One region of the Labrenzia sp. ATLA3 genome, then DNA from elsewhere that is predicted to be linked to it. Evidence: riboswitches for the same ligand, from Rfam matches in the RefSeq annotation. Region 1 holds a riboswitch; the other holds the start of a gene.
What was found. Region 1 has a riboswitch for S-adenosylmethionine ahead of AC2A6O_RS19555 (hypothetical protein). Riboswitches for the same ligand answer to the same signal wherever they lie in the genome.
Positions count from the first base shown of each region.

Region 2: linked by a shared signal. The riboswitch ahead of AC2A6O_RS17640 (O-succinylhomoserine sulfhydrylase) and the one ahead of AC2A6O_RS19555 (hypothetical protein) in region 1 are both predicted to bind S-adenosylmethionine.

Region 1 covers NZ_JBXUKV010000007.1:82,971-90,645, reverse strand. The annotation lists gene AC2A6O_RS19590 (ArnT family glycosyltransferase) at 1-501, shown strand, start outside; gene AC2A6O_RS19585 (ChbG/HpnK family deacetylase) at 597-1,394, shown strand; gene AC2A6O_RS19580 (Crp/Fnr family transcriptional regulator) at 1,752-2,348, shown strand; gene AC2A6O_RS19575 (RrF2 family transcriptional regulator) at 2,496-2,927, opposite strand; gene AC2A6O_RS19570 (group III truncated hemoglobin) at 3,025-3,528, shown strand; gene AC2A6O_RS19565 (hypothetical protein) at 3,519-3,740, shown strand; gene yciA (acyl-CoA thioester hydrolase YciA) at 3,965-4,351, shown strand; gene AC2A6O_RS19555 (hypothetical protein) at 4,569-4,868, opposite strand; SAM-I-IV-variant riboswitch at 4,910-5,033, opposite strand; gene AC2A6O_RS19550 (YoaK family protein) at 5,118-5,819, shown strand; gene AC2A6O_RS19545 (ABC transporter ATP-binding protein) at 5,879-6,604, opposite strand; gene AC2A6O_RS19540 (ABC transporter permease) at 6,601-7,675, opposite strand, start outside.
Region 2 covers NZ_JBXUKV010000006.1:197,832-205,506, forward strand. The annotation lists gene AC2A6O_RS17625 (ion transporter) at 1-754, shown strand, start outside; gene AC2A6O_RS17630 (YigZ family protein) at 948-1,496, opposite strand; gene AC2A6O_RS17635 (2'-deoxycytidine 5'-triphosphate deaminase) at 1,504-2,640, opposite strand; SAM riboswitch at 2,781-2,860, shown strand; gene AC2A6O_RS17640 (O-succinylhomoserine sulfhydrylase) at 2,897-4,105, shown strand; gene AC2A6O_RS17645 (CDP-alcohol phosphatidyltransferase family protein) at 4,102-4,719, opposite strand; gene apaG (Co2+/Mg2+ efflux facilitator ApaG/CorD) at 4,930-5,331, shown strand; gene AC2A6O_RS17655 (alpha/beta hydrolase family protein) at 5,459-6,559, opposite strand; gene AC2A6O_RS17660 (tellurite resistance TerB family protein) at 6,578-6,991, opposite strand; gene AC2A6O_RS17665 (lysine--tRNA ligase) at 7,311-7,675, shown strand, end outside.

The sequences.
Region 1 (7,675 bases):
TTCTGGCGGCGTCTGGCGCAAGCCGGGGTCGCCCTGGGGCTTGCCGTTGCCCTGGTGGTTCAACTGCATGCGGTCTGGCCGATAACAGGCGCTTTCGCCCGCAAGGACCCGACCTTCCAGTTGCGCGGCTGGCCCGAGATCGGAAGGGACGTGAAGACCTTGGCCGAACGGGAAGGGGCCGGTTTCGTGGTAACCACCAGCTACGGCCTCAACAGCCAGCTCGACTTCCTGCTGAAGAACGATCTGCCGGTGTTTCAGCTCACCGAGCGTATCCGCTATGTCATGCAGGACGAACCTGACATGTCGCTGTTCGATGGCCCGGGGCTGTATGTTGCTGAAAAACGCCGCAACCGGGAAAGCGATCTGCGACAGTCCTTCGCCACCGTCGAGGAAGTCGGAGAGCTGACGCGCAAGGTCAAAGACGTGCCGCTGGAAAAGCTTGTCGTCTACAAGGTCGATGGCCGTATCGGCCCGGTGTTCGAGCCTGTTGACACCAATTGATCCGCCACAACTCAACAACCGACTTGATTTGCTTGGCCGAATGCCGCAGGGATGTGGCGTAATATTCACGGTATCCGGTCCGCCTGCGGAATTTCATGAAGCGAATTACACTTGGAGCGTTGGACTATGGCCTGGCCTTCGGGGTCGACCGCGCCTTGCGTGACCTTGTGGAGCGCGGGCGTCTCAGCGCACTCGGGGCCATGGTTGCCACCGAATTGTGGCCGCGTGAATTCCGTCCGCTTCAGGAAACCGCCGAAAAGGTTGGCAAGCGCGCCCTGTTCGGCGTGACGCTGGCCTTCAGCGGCGACCGTGTGTCGCCCGTCAGCGCCCGCATGCAGGAAATCTACGGCGACCGCATGTTCACCCGCGAGCAGCTGCAGCGTCGCGCCTTGCTGCGACTTCTGCCCGACCAGCTTCTGCAGGAGGAAGCCCAGGCGCAGCTTGCCCGTTACAGCGTGTTGATGAAACGCCCGCCGGATTTCGTGGCGGTGCGCGAGGGACTTCTGGAACGCACGTCCCTGGCGCGGATCGTAGTGAAGGCGATCGAGCACGCAGGTTACGGCGAGCCGCCTTTGTTGATTTCGCCGGTGCAGTCAGGCCTCAAGGCGATCCGGTTGGCCCGTCTTGCAAAGGCGCATGGGCTCAAGCTTCTGCCGAAGGCCGATCCCCTGCCGGAAACAGACGACCAGGAAAAGCTGCACACTCTTTTGCACAATCACTTTGACGGCATGAGCGATCTAAGCTTTGTAGCAGCTATTCCGGGCCGCTCGGATGACCGTCTGCGGCGGGACGAGTCGCGCCGGAAGATTGCGATACGCGAATGTCAGTATGAGGTTCTGTCCAGCCAGAGATTCTTTCACACGCTGGAGAAAAAAGATGTTTTTCTGAACTGAAATCGAAGGTTTGCTCAGGCACAGGCGGCCGAAGCTTGTTACATTTGGTTTGGCTGGGGCACGCCAGGAAAAAACTGCAACGAAAAAACGGCCCTGCGGGGAACAGGGCCGTTTTTCGTGGAGGTCGGGAAGAGGGGAGGGGCGACCCCGCTTCCATGTCCTTAGATATAGGGTTATTTTGCTGGAATGCACGTGATGGGCATCACAGGTTTACATTAAATTTTGGAAATTCGCGGGCATCAGCGCGTTTGGCAGGGGGAAGGTGTGGCGGAAATCAAGGATTTTTTAAAAAATAGCTTTTCACTCGAAGGGCTTGATCCGGAATTGGCAGTTGGTCTTTCGCGCCTTGCAAGGCCGATGAAAATATCGGCTGGCACCATTCTCTTCGAAAATGGCGATCCCGGAAACGGCTGTTATGCGGTCCTGGAGGGGTCGCTGAAGGTGGCGCTTCTGTCCGTGGAGGGCGATGAGCAATTGCTTGCGGTTCTCGGCCCGGGCGATCTTGTCGGCGAACTGGCCCTGCTTGACGGGCGGCCGCGATCGGCCACGGTGATTGCTTTGAAAGAAGCTCAGCTCGCCTTTATCGACAAGGCCGCCTTCCAGCGCTTTGCCGACGAAAACCCGGCCGTCTACCGGCACATGTTGTCGATTGTCGGAAAGCGGCTGCGCCATGCCAATGACGTGCTGGCCGCACGGTCGTTCCTGCCCTTGCCGGGACGGGTCGCGCAGACCCTGCTGCAATTGGCGGAAACCTTCGGCAAGCCGCTCGACGATGGCCGTTTGCTGATCCACTACAAGCTCAGCCAGGCTGATATCGCCAACATGGCAGGTGCGGCGCGTGAAAATGTCAGCCGCGTCCTCAACGACTGGAAGCGGGCTGGCACCATCAGCCGGATTTCCGGTTACTACTGCCTGGAACAGATGGACTTCCTGGAGAAAGCCTCGACGCTTTAGGTAAAGCGCCGCGGCCTTCGGCAGAACAGGACTTACCGAGGCAAGTGATTGAAGGCCGTGCCGCCTTCAGGACGCTTCACGCTGTCACTTGAACCATATGTGCCTTGCGGGAGGGAGCGCGGGATCTCTTTCCCGGTGCAGGTGAAATCATGCGCCTGGGTCTACAGGCAGTGCCATCTGCGTTCCAGCAAGGATAGAGGCCAGCGTCTCGGTGTTGAGGCTGGCGAGAAAGGCTTCCGAAGCCCGTGCCATCGCACCTTTCAGGGCACAACGCGGCAGGAAGGCGCAGATTGTGGATTCGGGCTTCAGGCAGGCAACGACACCCAGGTCCGGTTCGATCAGCCGCACAACGTCCCCCAGCCGGATCGTGTCTGGCGACTTGGCCAGCCGGATGCCGCCGCCACGTCCTCGTGTCGTCTCCAGGTAACCGCCCTTGGCGAGATGGGCGACGATTTTCATCACGTGCGATTTGGCGAGCCCAAGCTGCTTTGAAAGCTTGTCGACGGTCTGCGGATCCTCCGACTGGCCGGTGGCCATCAGGATTCTCAAGGCAAAATCGCTGGCCTGACTGAGGCGCATGACTGGGTCTCTTTAAACATTCATCTTAGATGTTGATTTTAGCGTGTTGCTGTGTCATTTGAAAGATGCATATAAAATGAATGTTATGGAGGCGGCTATGGAAGCCCCTGACACCAGTTCCAACAGGTACAAGCTGAAGAGACGCGAACGGCCGAACAACGGCGACCGCCTCCAACGGTATGAGCAGGTCGACGAACAGGCTATCCACGTGATGGTGCACACCTTCTATGGCTGCATTCGCCAGCATCCGCGATTGGGAGGTATTTTCGAGCGCCGCCTGGCTGGCCGCTGGGAAGAGCATCTGCCGAAAATGGAAGCCTTCTGGCAATCCGTCCTGCTGAAAAACGGCGCCTACAAGGGCAAGCCCGTTCCGGCCCACCTGAAGCAGAAAGAACTGGTCAGTTCGGACTATGGCGAATGGCTCAGTGTCTTCCGGCCCGTGATCCGCGAATTGTTCGTGCCGGACCTTGCGGACGAGATTGTCGCCATTGCCGAACGCATTGCGCAGAGCCTGTGGCTGGCGACTTTCGCGACCCCCGGAGGCAATCCGCCTGCCGAGCTGACGTCGCAACCTTCTGAATGGAGCGGATCATGCTGGTAGCGATTGTCCTGATAGCGGAAGCGCTGGTGGTTGTCTGGTTCACCGTCTTCTTGCTGATGCTTGTGTCCATGTACCTGGAGTCGCGCGCCATGCCTCTGCCGAAGCTGGATGTCGCCGGGCGCACACTCATCGGCAGCGCGAAACTGGCCTTCATCACGGGCATCGTCGCCCTTGCGGCGATGACGGTCATCGAAATCCAGGCCTTCAACTAGAAAGTTACAGCAATGAATGCGTCCAATCTGCTGCAGCGCGGCCTGCCGATTTTCCTGATCTGGGTCGCGGCCCCCATGCCGCTCTGGATCATGGCAATCCTGATGTTTGTTCTGCGATAACCGGCGTTTTTCTTGGTTCAACAGGATAGGGTGCTGTTCAAACACTTCTATTCTTGCAAACTATGACCTAGTCTTTTTGTAGGAATCAACAGAGGGGCTCAGGCGTGGACGACGACAAGCCGACAGGCGATCTGACATTACGTACCATGGCAATGCCGGCCGATACCAATGCCTCGGGAGATATCTTCGGGGGCTGGGTGTTGTCGCAGATGGATCTGGCAGGCGGTATTTCTGCCGGTCAGCGGGCCGAAGGGCGCGTCGTGACCATCGCGGTCGACAAGATGAAATTCATCCGGCCTGTCCATGTGGGCGACGTGCTGTGCGTCTATGCCCAGGTTGTTCACGTCGGCAATTCGTCAATGGAAATCAAGCTGGAATCCTGGGCCCTGCGCCAGCGCTACGGCCACCGCGAAAAGGTGACCGAAGCGATTTTCACCATGGTGGCTGTCGATGACGACGGCAAGCCGCGCCCGGTCCCCAAGAGGGACTGAGCGTCGCGATCTCCCCCGGCCTGGTTCTCCAAAAAACCTCATCCTGAGGAAGCGCGTCAGCGCTGTCTCGAAGGATGGGCGGCATACTGATGAGCAAGCGGCCCATCCTTCGAGACAGGCCTTCGGCCTTCCTCAGGATGAGGCGAGTTGTTGCAGCACACCTGTATCAACGAAATAGGCACAGTGCAGACATTGTGCACCACACGGGACAGCCCCGTCAGTGTCTGACCATGCCGTGCCGGTTGAGGATATCGGCAAAAAGGTCTTCGTCGACAGCACGCGTGCAGCCGTTCGCCCACAGCTGGAGCAGCGTTTTCAGACGCTCGGTACGGGCTGTCGGCGTTAGCGGCGCCTTGTGCCTGGGCAGGCCGCCCAGAATGCGCAGGGATTTGATCCGCGCCAGCACGCAATCTTCAGCGGCCTGGCACCAGGTATCCGTTGCAGCGAGTTTGGAACTCGCCACCACATGGTTCTCGATCAGATCTGCCGCTCGTCCGGCAAAATGGTCCTGAGACAATAAATCCTCCATCGGTTGCCCGAGGAGGACTGGCGCATGCAAATTAACCGCTTCGTTGCCGGAATACCTCTATTGAGGATCTGACCGGCCGCATCCCTGTTGCGGAAACCACCTTGCCCGGACGGCAGGTTGGCGAGGGCGCCAGCCCTTCTCTTGATGATGGCGGGCTTATGCCACGTCCATTCCGGCTTGGCAAGACCGTCAGTGCATGGCACATCTTCCTGGAAAGACTAGCTCGGGAGCAGGTCGTTGGACCGATCCATTTTGCATCACAGCCGGCCGATAGTGCCGGTTCTGCTCGCCTTTTGCGCCTGCTTCATTGATGTGGTTTGCATTCTTGGACTGTTTCACACGTTCACGGCCTTCATCACCGGCACGCTTGTCGTTTTGTGTACGGAGATGTTTCATCAGGCAGACAACGCGGCGCTGAAAGTGTTCGTGCTCGTGGTCTTCTTTGGCTCAACCCTCTTCTGGTTCGCTTCTGTCACAAGACTTGTTCAGAAAAACAGGATCGCCGTCCGGCATCTGTTCGCTCTTGAAGCGATCCTCGTCGCTCTCTTCATGCTTGTCGCAGGTCTTGGTGATCCGGCCGCCAGCGGTCCGTTATCCGCCGTTACCCTGACAGCAGTCGGCTTTTCGACCGTGGCCATGTCGCTGCAGAACGTGATTATGCTGACGCTGCTCAACAGGCATGTTCCGACAACGGTCATGACCGGCAACACACTCAAGCTGGTGCTTGGCATTGCCGACTATTTTACGCACCCCGAAACCCGCTCCGGCAGCCGGTCGCTGATCCGTCATCAGACGCTGGTGCTGTCCGCTTTTGCGGTTGGAGGTCTGCTGGCGAGCTTTCTGATGACGATCCTGAGTTTCTGGGCGCTCGCAATACCCGTTGCCCTGCTGATGCTGCTGGCGGTCGTTCAGCCGCCACATGAGGCGCAGGCTGCCTGATTCTGGAGCGCCGCCCGCAGCAGGGCTTCAGCCGTCCATCTGTCTCTGTCCGGTGTTGCTTACCCCTGGCGAAGCCTGTCGTAATCGACGCGGCCATCAACGAGATGGATCCGCCGGTCCATCCGGTCTGCAAGCTCAAGGTCGTGGGTGACGGCAACAACGGTTGTCCGTTCGCTCTTCACGATGTTCTGCAGGCTTTCAAACACCTGTTCGGTTGATGCGCTGTCGAGACTTCCGGTCGGCTCATCCGCCAGGATCAGTGCTGGCGAATTGGCAAGCGCACGGGCAACGGCCACGCGCTGGCGCTGCCCACCGGAAAGCTGTTCCGGGCGGCGGTGCAGAAAGTCTGCCAGACCAAGCGCCGCCAGAAGCTCCGTTGCATGATCAAGCTGTGCCCTCGGGCTGCGTTTGCCGAGCCGCTGCATCGGGATCATCACGTTTTCCAGCGCGGTGAACTCGGGCAACAGAAAGTGAAACTGGAAAACAAAACCAAGCTTTTCCAGGCGGAGATGCGCCATCTCGGCAGACGTCAGCGCATGGGTGGGCAAGCCGTCTATCCGGACTTCGCCTGAAGTGGGCCGGTCCAGAAGGCCAAGCAGGTATAAAAGCGAGGATTTGCCGGACCCGGACGGGCCGGTTATCGCCACAAACTCCGCTTCCCCCACCTGAAAGCTGACATCCTGCACCAGGGTCACCGGCACGATGGCAGGCAAAATGCGGGTGAGGTTGCTGGCCTCCAGCAGAACGCGGCCTGAAGTCGCCAGTTGTTCCGGGGCAGGGGTCATGTCGCCCCGCGAATGATGTCGACAGGGTTGAGCCGGGCGGCTTTCCGGGCGGGGATATATCCGGCGATCCCGGAAGAAAACAGCGCCAGCAGGCAGGCGATGACATAGTGCAGGGCGGAGAAATAGATCGGCAGGTGGGTCATTTCCACGTCCTGGGAAAACTCGAACTTGACCGAGGCCAGATAACTCGACAGGCCGAACCCAAGCGCCGAACCTGCGAGCGCGCCCAATATCCCGATCACCAGCCCCTCGAGCACGAAGATCTGCTGAATGTCGCCCTCCGGAAATCCGAGCGACTTCAGGATCGCGATGTCGCGCGCCTTTTCGTGCACGATCGTCGAAACAATGTTGAAAATTCCGAAGCCGGCAACGACCAGAATGGCCCCGACGACCGTATACATGATCACATTGCGCACGAAGAAGGCCTCCATCAGCCCCTCGTTGGCCTCCTCCCAGGAAACTGCCTTGTAGCCGAGCTGCCGTTCCGCCCGGGCGGCGACCTCGTTGGCTTCGCCGATGGCATTGAGATGAATGGCAATCGAATTGATGACATCGGGCTTTTCCAGAAGGATCTGCACCGCCTTCAACGGTGCATAGGCAAGGCCTTCGTCGCTCGTGGTGATGCCGCTGTGGAACAGGCCGACGATCTTGAAACGCTTGGCGACACCGTTGGCCGATGTCAGCGTCACCGTATCGCCCAGCTCCGCCCCCAGCCGTTCAGCGGCCTTGTCGCCGATAACGAGCCCGTTGGATGTCGTGTCCAGATCCTCGAAGGCCCCCTCGCGCATGTCTTCGCCGATTTTGGAGACGGTCAGTTCGCGCCTGGGTTCAACGCCGATCAGCGTCATGCCGATGTCCTGTCCGGCATACCGCAGCACCGCCTGTCCGCTCAGGCGCTGCGCCATCGCGCCGTTGACCCAGTCGCGCAGCGAGGCAAGCGCTTCGGTCGGGTTGCGGATGCCGCGAAGGTCTTCCTTCGGTCTGAGGCCATGATAGGCGACGGCATCGTAGACGGCGCTGGCCGGTTGCTGCGCAGGCGCGCGCTGCTCGTCAAGGATCTCCACATGGGGA
Region 2 (7,675 bases), on a different contig from region 1:
CTGGATCATCGGCGTCATCGTTCTGAATGCGGTAACGCTCGGTCTGGAGACGAGCCACACCGTCACGGCGGAGATCGGCGGTTTCCTGAAGCTGGTCGATCAGGCAATTCTGGGCATATTCGTCGTCGAGCTGATATTGCGCCTTTATGCCCATGGTCTGAAATTCTTCAAGGACCCGTGGAGCCTGTTCGATTTCACCATCGTGGCGATCTCACTGATGCCGGCAACGGGCAACCTCTCCGTTCTGCGGTCGCTGCGGATCCTTAGGGCCTTGCGCCTCATTTCCGTCGTACCGTCCCTGCGCCGCGTAATCGGCGGACTGGTGGCCGCTCTGCCGGGCATGGGCTCGATTGTCGTGCTGATGGCGCTGGTCTTCTATGTCTTCGCTGTCATGGCCACCAAGCTTTACGGCGAAGCCTTTCCCGAGTGGTTCGGGACACTTGGCGCTTCGCTCTACACACTGTTCCAGGTCATGACGTTGGAAAGCTGGTCCATGGGCATCGTGCGTCCTGTTATGGACGTCTACCCGTATTCCTGGCTGTTCTTCGTGCCCTTCATCCTGTGCACGGCCTTCACGGTGCTGAACCTGTTTATTGGTATCATCGTTTCCGCCATGCAGGAGGAGCACGAGGCCGAGGCCGACGCCAACCGGCAGGCCATCCATGTCGACACAGGTCTTATTCTGGAAGAGGTCAGGGCGCTCCGCAACGAGGTCAGGCAGCTTCAGACGCAGGTAGACGAGTCCCGGAAGTAAGACTGCGCGACTGTCTGAAGCCGAGGCAACAGCGTATGGACCGAGAGCGATTTATGATCTGATGCGGCGTCCCATGGCTGGACCATGGGACCCATGCCGTTCCGTCTCCCAAGCCACTTGTTTCTTTGTGGCCAAGGTCTCGAGAGGGATGCGGGATCAAGTCCGGCGATGACGACTGGAGAGGGTCCACACCCTAAAGCTCCGCCAGAACATCTTCCGGCCCCTCGACCGCCAGCGTCACACCGTCTTCGGTGTAATCCCGCGTGATCACCGTCAGGCGGAGGCTTTCGATCCGCCGTTCCAGCTCGGAGCTGGAGGCAAAGTCGGCGCTAACCGTTTTTGACAGGATCTTCTGAAATGGCACCAGATCGGCATTGTTGATGGCATCCTGGGTGGCGCCGGAATAGGCCCGCGCAAGGCCGCCGCCGCCGAGTTTGGTGCCACCGAAATAGCGCACGATCAGAACGGCGCAGTTGATCAGTTCGGCCCCTTGCAGCACCCGAAGTGTCGGCATGCCGGAAGTGCCTGCCGGTTCGCCGTCGTCCTTGCCGCTTTCATCAATCCGGTCATCATCCAGCAGTCGGCGGTGCGCCGTGACGATGTGGTTGGCCTTCTTGTGTTCCTTGCGCAGCTCTTCCAGCCGCTGGTCGAACATTTCCATCGGCACAAGATGCGCCAGGAAACGGGACTTCCGGTCTTCCAGAAAGCCTTCAAATTCACATGTGACGGTTTTCAGGGCCATAGGAGGGTCAGGCAGGTGCCCTGAAGTGTTTGGACAGCTTGAGCGCCTGGCCCTGATAGTTGGAGCCGATGCCTTCGCCGTAAAGCGTTGCCGGGCGCTCGGCCATGTGTTCATAGACCAGGCGGCCGATGGTCTGGCCGTGTTCCACAATGAAAGGCACATCGTGCGAGCGGACTTCCAGCACCGCGCGCGAGCCGACACCGCCGGCACCCGCATGGCCAAAGCCCGGGTCGAAGAAACCGGCATAATGGACGCGGAATTCGCCGACGAGCGGATCGAACGGCACCATTTCGGCGGCATAGTCCGGCGGCACATGCACCGCTTCCTGGCTCACCAGAATGTAAAAGGCGTCCGGATCGAGGATCAGTTCCGCCCGTTGGCGGCGATAGATCGGCTCCCAGAAATCCAGGACATCCTGCGCGCCCACGACATCCACATCGATCAGTCCGGAGTGCTGCTTCGCGCGGTAGCCGATCAGGCTGTTCGGGCCGGTCCCCTCAAGATCAATGGAAAGCTGCACACCGTTGCCGATACGCTCGTTGCCACCGCTCATCAAGGTGTGGGCCTTGTGGACTGCTTCCAGTTCAGCATCGGGAATGAGCGACTGGCCGCGCCGGAAGCGGATCTGACTGAGGCGGGACCCAGACCGAACGAGGATCGGGAAGGTCAGCGGCGAGATCTCCGCATAGAGCGGACCGGTATAGCCGGCCGGGATGGTGTCGAAGGCCAACCCGTTGTCGGTGATGACACGGGTGAAGACATCCAGGCGCCCGGTGGAGCTTTTCGGGTTGGCGGTCGCGGAAATATCCGGTGCCAGAGCAAGGCTTTCCTGAAGGGGCACGATGTAGACACAGCCGGTCTCAAGAACCGCGCCTTCGCTCAGGTCAACGGTGTGCAGTTTCATCTGCTCAAGCCGTGCCGCCACCTGGATCTCCGGTCCCGGTAGGAAGCTGGCTCGCACCCGGTAAGCCTCTTTGCCCAGACGCAGGTCAAGGCTGGCAGGCTGGATCTGTCCGGTGACTGGCGGTGCGTCCGCTGAAATCTCTCCGGCGGCGAACATGGCCTGGATTACCCGTTCCGGCAGAATGCCGTTTGCTGTGAGAATTGCGCTTCCGTTCAAGGCCTGACCTGCTGTGACGTTCATGAAGATATTCCGCAGTTTGCTGGTCTATGGTCATTAAAGGATCGGGCCGCCCACGCCAACAGGCATTCTGGCAGAACCGGGCTTTTGGGCTCAAAGGACGCAATACACAATTGACCTGTGTCCGATTATCCCGTAGGACAAGCTCACTTCGTGGTGATTTGGGCCGGCCGGCTTGCAGCCACGTTAAACAAGTTGCTAAAAAGGCCGGAGGTGAGAACCCCGGTCTTTAGGCTGGGGTTTTTTGCGTTTGGAGCGAATGAAAGACATGACTGAGACCACCAAGACCGGAAACAAGAACTGGCGCCCTGCAACCAATCTGGTTCATGGCGGCACCATGCGGTCACCGTTTGGTGAGACCTCGGAGACCATCTATCTGACCCAGGGCTTCACCTACAGCGGTGCGGAAGCTGCGGAGGCCAGGTTCAATGGCGAGGATCCGGGCTATGTCTATTCCCGCTACGCCAATCCGACCGTTACCATGTTCGAAGATCGCATCAAGGGTCTGGAAGGGGCCGAGGCCGCACGGGCAACCGCCAGCGGCATGGCAGCCGTCAACCTGGCGCTGATGGCGTCGGTCAGAGCCGGCGACCATGTGATTGCCGCCAAGGCGCTGTTCGGCTCCTGCCGCTATATCTGCGAAACCTTGCTGCCGCGCTTTGGTGTTGAAAGCACGCTGGTCGACGGAACGGACATCGAGCAGTGGAAGGCGGCCGTTCGGCCGAACACCAAGGCCCTGTTTCTGGAAAGCCCGACCAATCCGACGCTGGAAGTGATCGATATCGAAGCCGTGGCGCAGATCGCGAAGGAGGCCGGGGCTCGGCTGGTCGTCGATAACGTCTTTGCGACGCCGCTCTACCAATCGCCGCTACAGCTCGGCGCCGATGTGGTCGTCTATTCGGCCACCAAGCACATCGACGGCCAGGGTCGGTGTCTCGGCGGCGTGATCCTGTCGGATGAAGAGTGGATCAACGACGAGGTCATGCCCTTCGTCAAGCACACCGGTCCGCACATGAGCCCCTTCAGTGCATGGGTGCTGTTGAAGGGCCTCGAAACACTGCCGCTGCGCGTTGCGCGCCAGACGGAAACCGCCGGCATGATCGCCGATTACCTGGCGGGTCAGTCCAAGGTGACGCGGTTGATTTACCCGGGCCGGGACGATCATCCGCAGGCTGATGTTGCCAAGCGCCAGATGCGCGGCGGGTCCACGATGCTGGCGATGGAAATCGAAGGTGGCAAGGAAGCCGCCTTCCGGTTCACCAATGCGCTGGAGATCATCAAGATTTCCAACAATCTGGGCGACGCCAAGAGCCTGATCACCCACCCGGCAACGACCACGCATCAGTCAATCGGCGAGGAAGCCCGCGAAGAACTCGGTATCACCGACGGTATTCTGCGGCTATCGATCGGCCTGGAAGATCCGCAGGACCTGCTGGAAGATGTGGAAAAGGCGCTTCAGGCGATCTAACGGCCTGTCTGCCGCAGGGCCCGGACGCCAATGAGCACCCGGGCCCCGGCGGACAGGAAGCAAACCGCTGCAAAGCCATAGGCGAGCACCGGAAACCAGTCAGGCATCAGGGCCATCAGCAGAAACAGCGCGATGGTTTCGGTGCCCTCGGCAAGGCCACCGATGTAATAGAGCGATTTGGCTCCTTGAGCGTCGGTGGTCAGCTTGTTCTTCTCCGCCATGATGGCAAAAGCCAGAAAGGCCGAGCCGTTGGCGTAGAAGCTGGCAAGAAGCGCCGCGGCCGCGAGGGCATTGCTGGCCGGGTCCTGCACGGCAAAGGCAAGGGGAATGGCGCTGTAGAAAAAGAAATCCAGCGTGATGTCGAGATAGCCACCAAGATCCGTTTTGGCAGTGGCGCGGGCCAGCGCACCATCGAGACCGTCGGCAAAACGGTTGACCGCGATCAGGAAAAAACCGACCAGAGTGTACCCGGTCGAGATTGCAACGGCTGCCGCCATGCCGATGGCAAAACCGGCAAGGGTCACGCTGTTGGCCTTGAGCCCCGTGCCGGCAAGGTATTGTCCCAGCCGGTTCAACGGCGGGTCGATCAGCGGGCGCAGGCAGGCATCGAACATGAAAAGGTCACTGTGTTTGGACTGACAGATCGTGTTCTTGCAAAATCCAGCATCAAATCACAAGCAATTCCAGCCTCAGATGCCACAACCCTCTTTCACGCTTGCGTCATTCGCCCTATAAGCGCGTCCTGAATGAGCGGGTGCCCCCCGTGGACGTCGCTTCGGACCGGTCTATTTCAAGGTTCGCAGTTCAGAAATTAAGGAAAAGCCGTGTCTGGCAGTTACACCGCCATCACCCAAGGGATCGAAGTCTCTGTCGAGCCGTTTTACATGGACGATGAATCGCGTCCCGAAGCGAGCGAGTACATCTGGGCGTATATGGTGGAGATCCACAACGGTGGCAGCGAGCCGGTGCAACTGAAAACGCGGTACTGGCAGATCACCGACGCTCTGGGGCGCCAGGAAGAGGTCAGCGGAGAGGGCGTCGTCGGCGAACAGCCGGTGATAGAACCCGGTGAAACCTACGAATATTCGTCTCACTGCCCGCTTTCGACCGACAGCGGCATCATGGCCGGGTCCTATTCGATGGAACGTCCGGACGGCTCCCTGTTCGATGTCGTCATTCCCGCGTTCTCGCTCGACCTGCCGGACGCGATCCACAGTCTGAACTGAGGCTCGTGGGCCCGGTCAGATGCCGGCAAGGCCGCCGCTTCGGCGGATAGTGCAGGCTCATTTGCGCTCCGATTGCCTGATTGCCCATGTTTCGTCTCCGCAATGAGGGACCGAAAACAACAAGGTTTCAATTTGAACGATCTGGCGAAGTTGAACGGCGATGTGCCGTTGCTGCCTGTTCCTTGATCCAGAGGGTTATTGTGTCCAGTGCGCCCGGCGCGTAGGCACGGCGCCCCAGCACCATAAACAAGGCCTTCGCCCAGGAAGGCATTTGCCCCTCGAGCTGGTAGTTGAAGGCTTCCGCCCGAAGCAGTGCATGTGTTGCGTGCGGGACGACCACGAAGCGGTTGGCGGGGTTGCCAGCTTCGAGGGTCTTTCGATAAACGGCGGAATTGAAATCGGGATCGACATTGAGGTCTTCGCCGCCATGCACAGTCAGAACAGGGGCGGATATGTGTGTCAGGCTAGAACTGGAATCGGCCGCCGCATTCCGGTGAGCGAATGCGAAGCGGTCTTCCGGCATCGGAACCTTGTCCATGCCGCTGTCGAGATAGTCCTGATAGGAAAAATCCCGGTCGAGAAATCTTTGCCCATCCCTCGCGTTCTCGGCGACGGCTTGATCGATCTCCTTGAGATCGGTGCCTGTACGTTCCAGCCTGCGCCGGGTATGATAGCCTGCCTGCCTTAACCAGTTGACCGCGCCGCCGACAATCACGAAGAAATCGGCCTGTGCAGGCTCTTCCGCCAGAATTGGCAATACCCAACCAGCTTGGGAAAAGCCGAGAAACCCGGCGGGAGACATTCGCAATTCAGGCTGTTCTTTTGCTGCAGCAAGGGCCGTTGCTGCGAGGCGAGCCCTGTCAGCCATCGAAAAGGACAGCCAGTTGCCTTCGCTCTCGCCAACCCCCGGTTTGTCCCAGGAATAGAGGGCAAACCCGCTGTCCAGGAGGCTGCTGACAAGAGGCAGGTAGCCACCGCCGGAGTACCTGTCGGCAGGGCCATCCCCATGAACGAGCAGAACCAGGGGCGGCGGATCAGGCTTCGTGTTTTCGGGGGGCGGCAGATGCAATGTGCCTGAAACGGAATATCCGTCGAAGGAAAAGACAATCGGCCGCGTCTCGTATTCAGAAAGCTCGAAATCCTGAAGGCCCAGGAAAACCAGGAAAACACCCGCCAGGACGGCAATGGATGCCGCCCCGACCCAGGCGAGGGCCTTCGATGCTTTCAAATACCTGCTCCGAGCGGATCAGATGGTCCGGTGACGGGCAATCGCGCCGCGTTCGATGGCAGCCACGGTCAGCTTGTCGAGTTTGAAGCGGTCACGCAGAAGCTGCAGGATGCGCAATTCTTCCTTCTCGACGTGGAGATCGGCAGCCGCCACTTCAACCGCCAGGGCATAGGCCGTGTCGTAAAGCTTTGTCGGAAGCACGTCGCCGACCAGTTCCAGCACCAGATGAAGGCCGTTGTCTTCCTGCAGGATGTCACCACAGCGCTGGGCGGCCGGGATGATCCGGTTGTCGTCGTAGCCACTGAAGACGGGCAGCATCTTGATCATGTCGCCGATGGTGGCCAGTTCGTTGTCGGTCATCTGATTGTCCGACGCCGAGACGATAACCATCACGTAAATGAGGGCTTCCTGTACGCTGATCGGCTCGTTCATAGACACTATTCTTTCTCCCGTAGCACCAAAAGACGGAAACATCTTCTTGATCGTGCGCCCGATGTAGCGGGTTGGGAGACAAGCTTCAAGTCACCGCTGCAAGACAATCTGATGGCCGCCGCAGCCTGCTTTTCCAGCCGGGATAACGTTGGAGAGGGAAAGAGTGCTCAAAGGTCCCGGTTACCGTCAACTTAGCTGGGATCATGCGATTGCACACAGAGGCGTGTTGATCTAGTGTCGCGCCGCAGCAACCAGCCGAAAATACCAAAAACCGGCTTGTTGCGTTCCATCCATTCTCTTGAACAGAACGACTATAAAAATGACCGAACAATCCCTGCCTCCGCTTGACCTTTCGCAAGAGTTTGTCGAGGCGGCCACGAAATCGAAAGCGTGGCCGTTTGAAGAAGCGCGAAAACTGGTCAAACGGATCGAGAAAAAGGGATCGGACAAGCCGGTTCTGTTCGAGACGGGTTACGGCCCGTCAGGGCTGCCGCATATAGGCACCTTCGGCGAAGTTCTGCGGACCACCATGGTGCGTACCGCCTTCCGCCTGCTGACCGAAGACAAGATCCCGACCCGGCTGCTGTGCTTCTCCGACGATATGGACGGCATGCGCAAGATTCCGGAAAACGTGCCGGATCGTGCAGCGCTCGAACCCTATCTCCAGATGCCCCTGACGGCGGT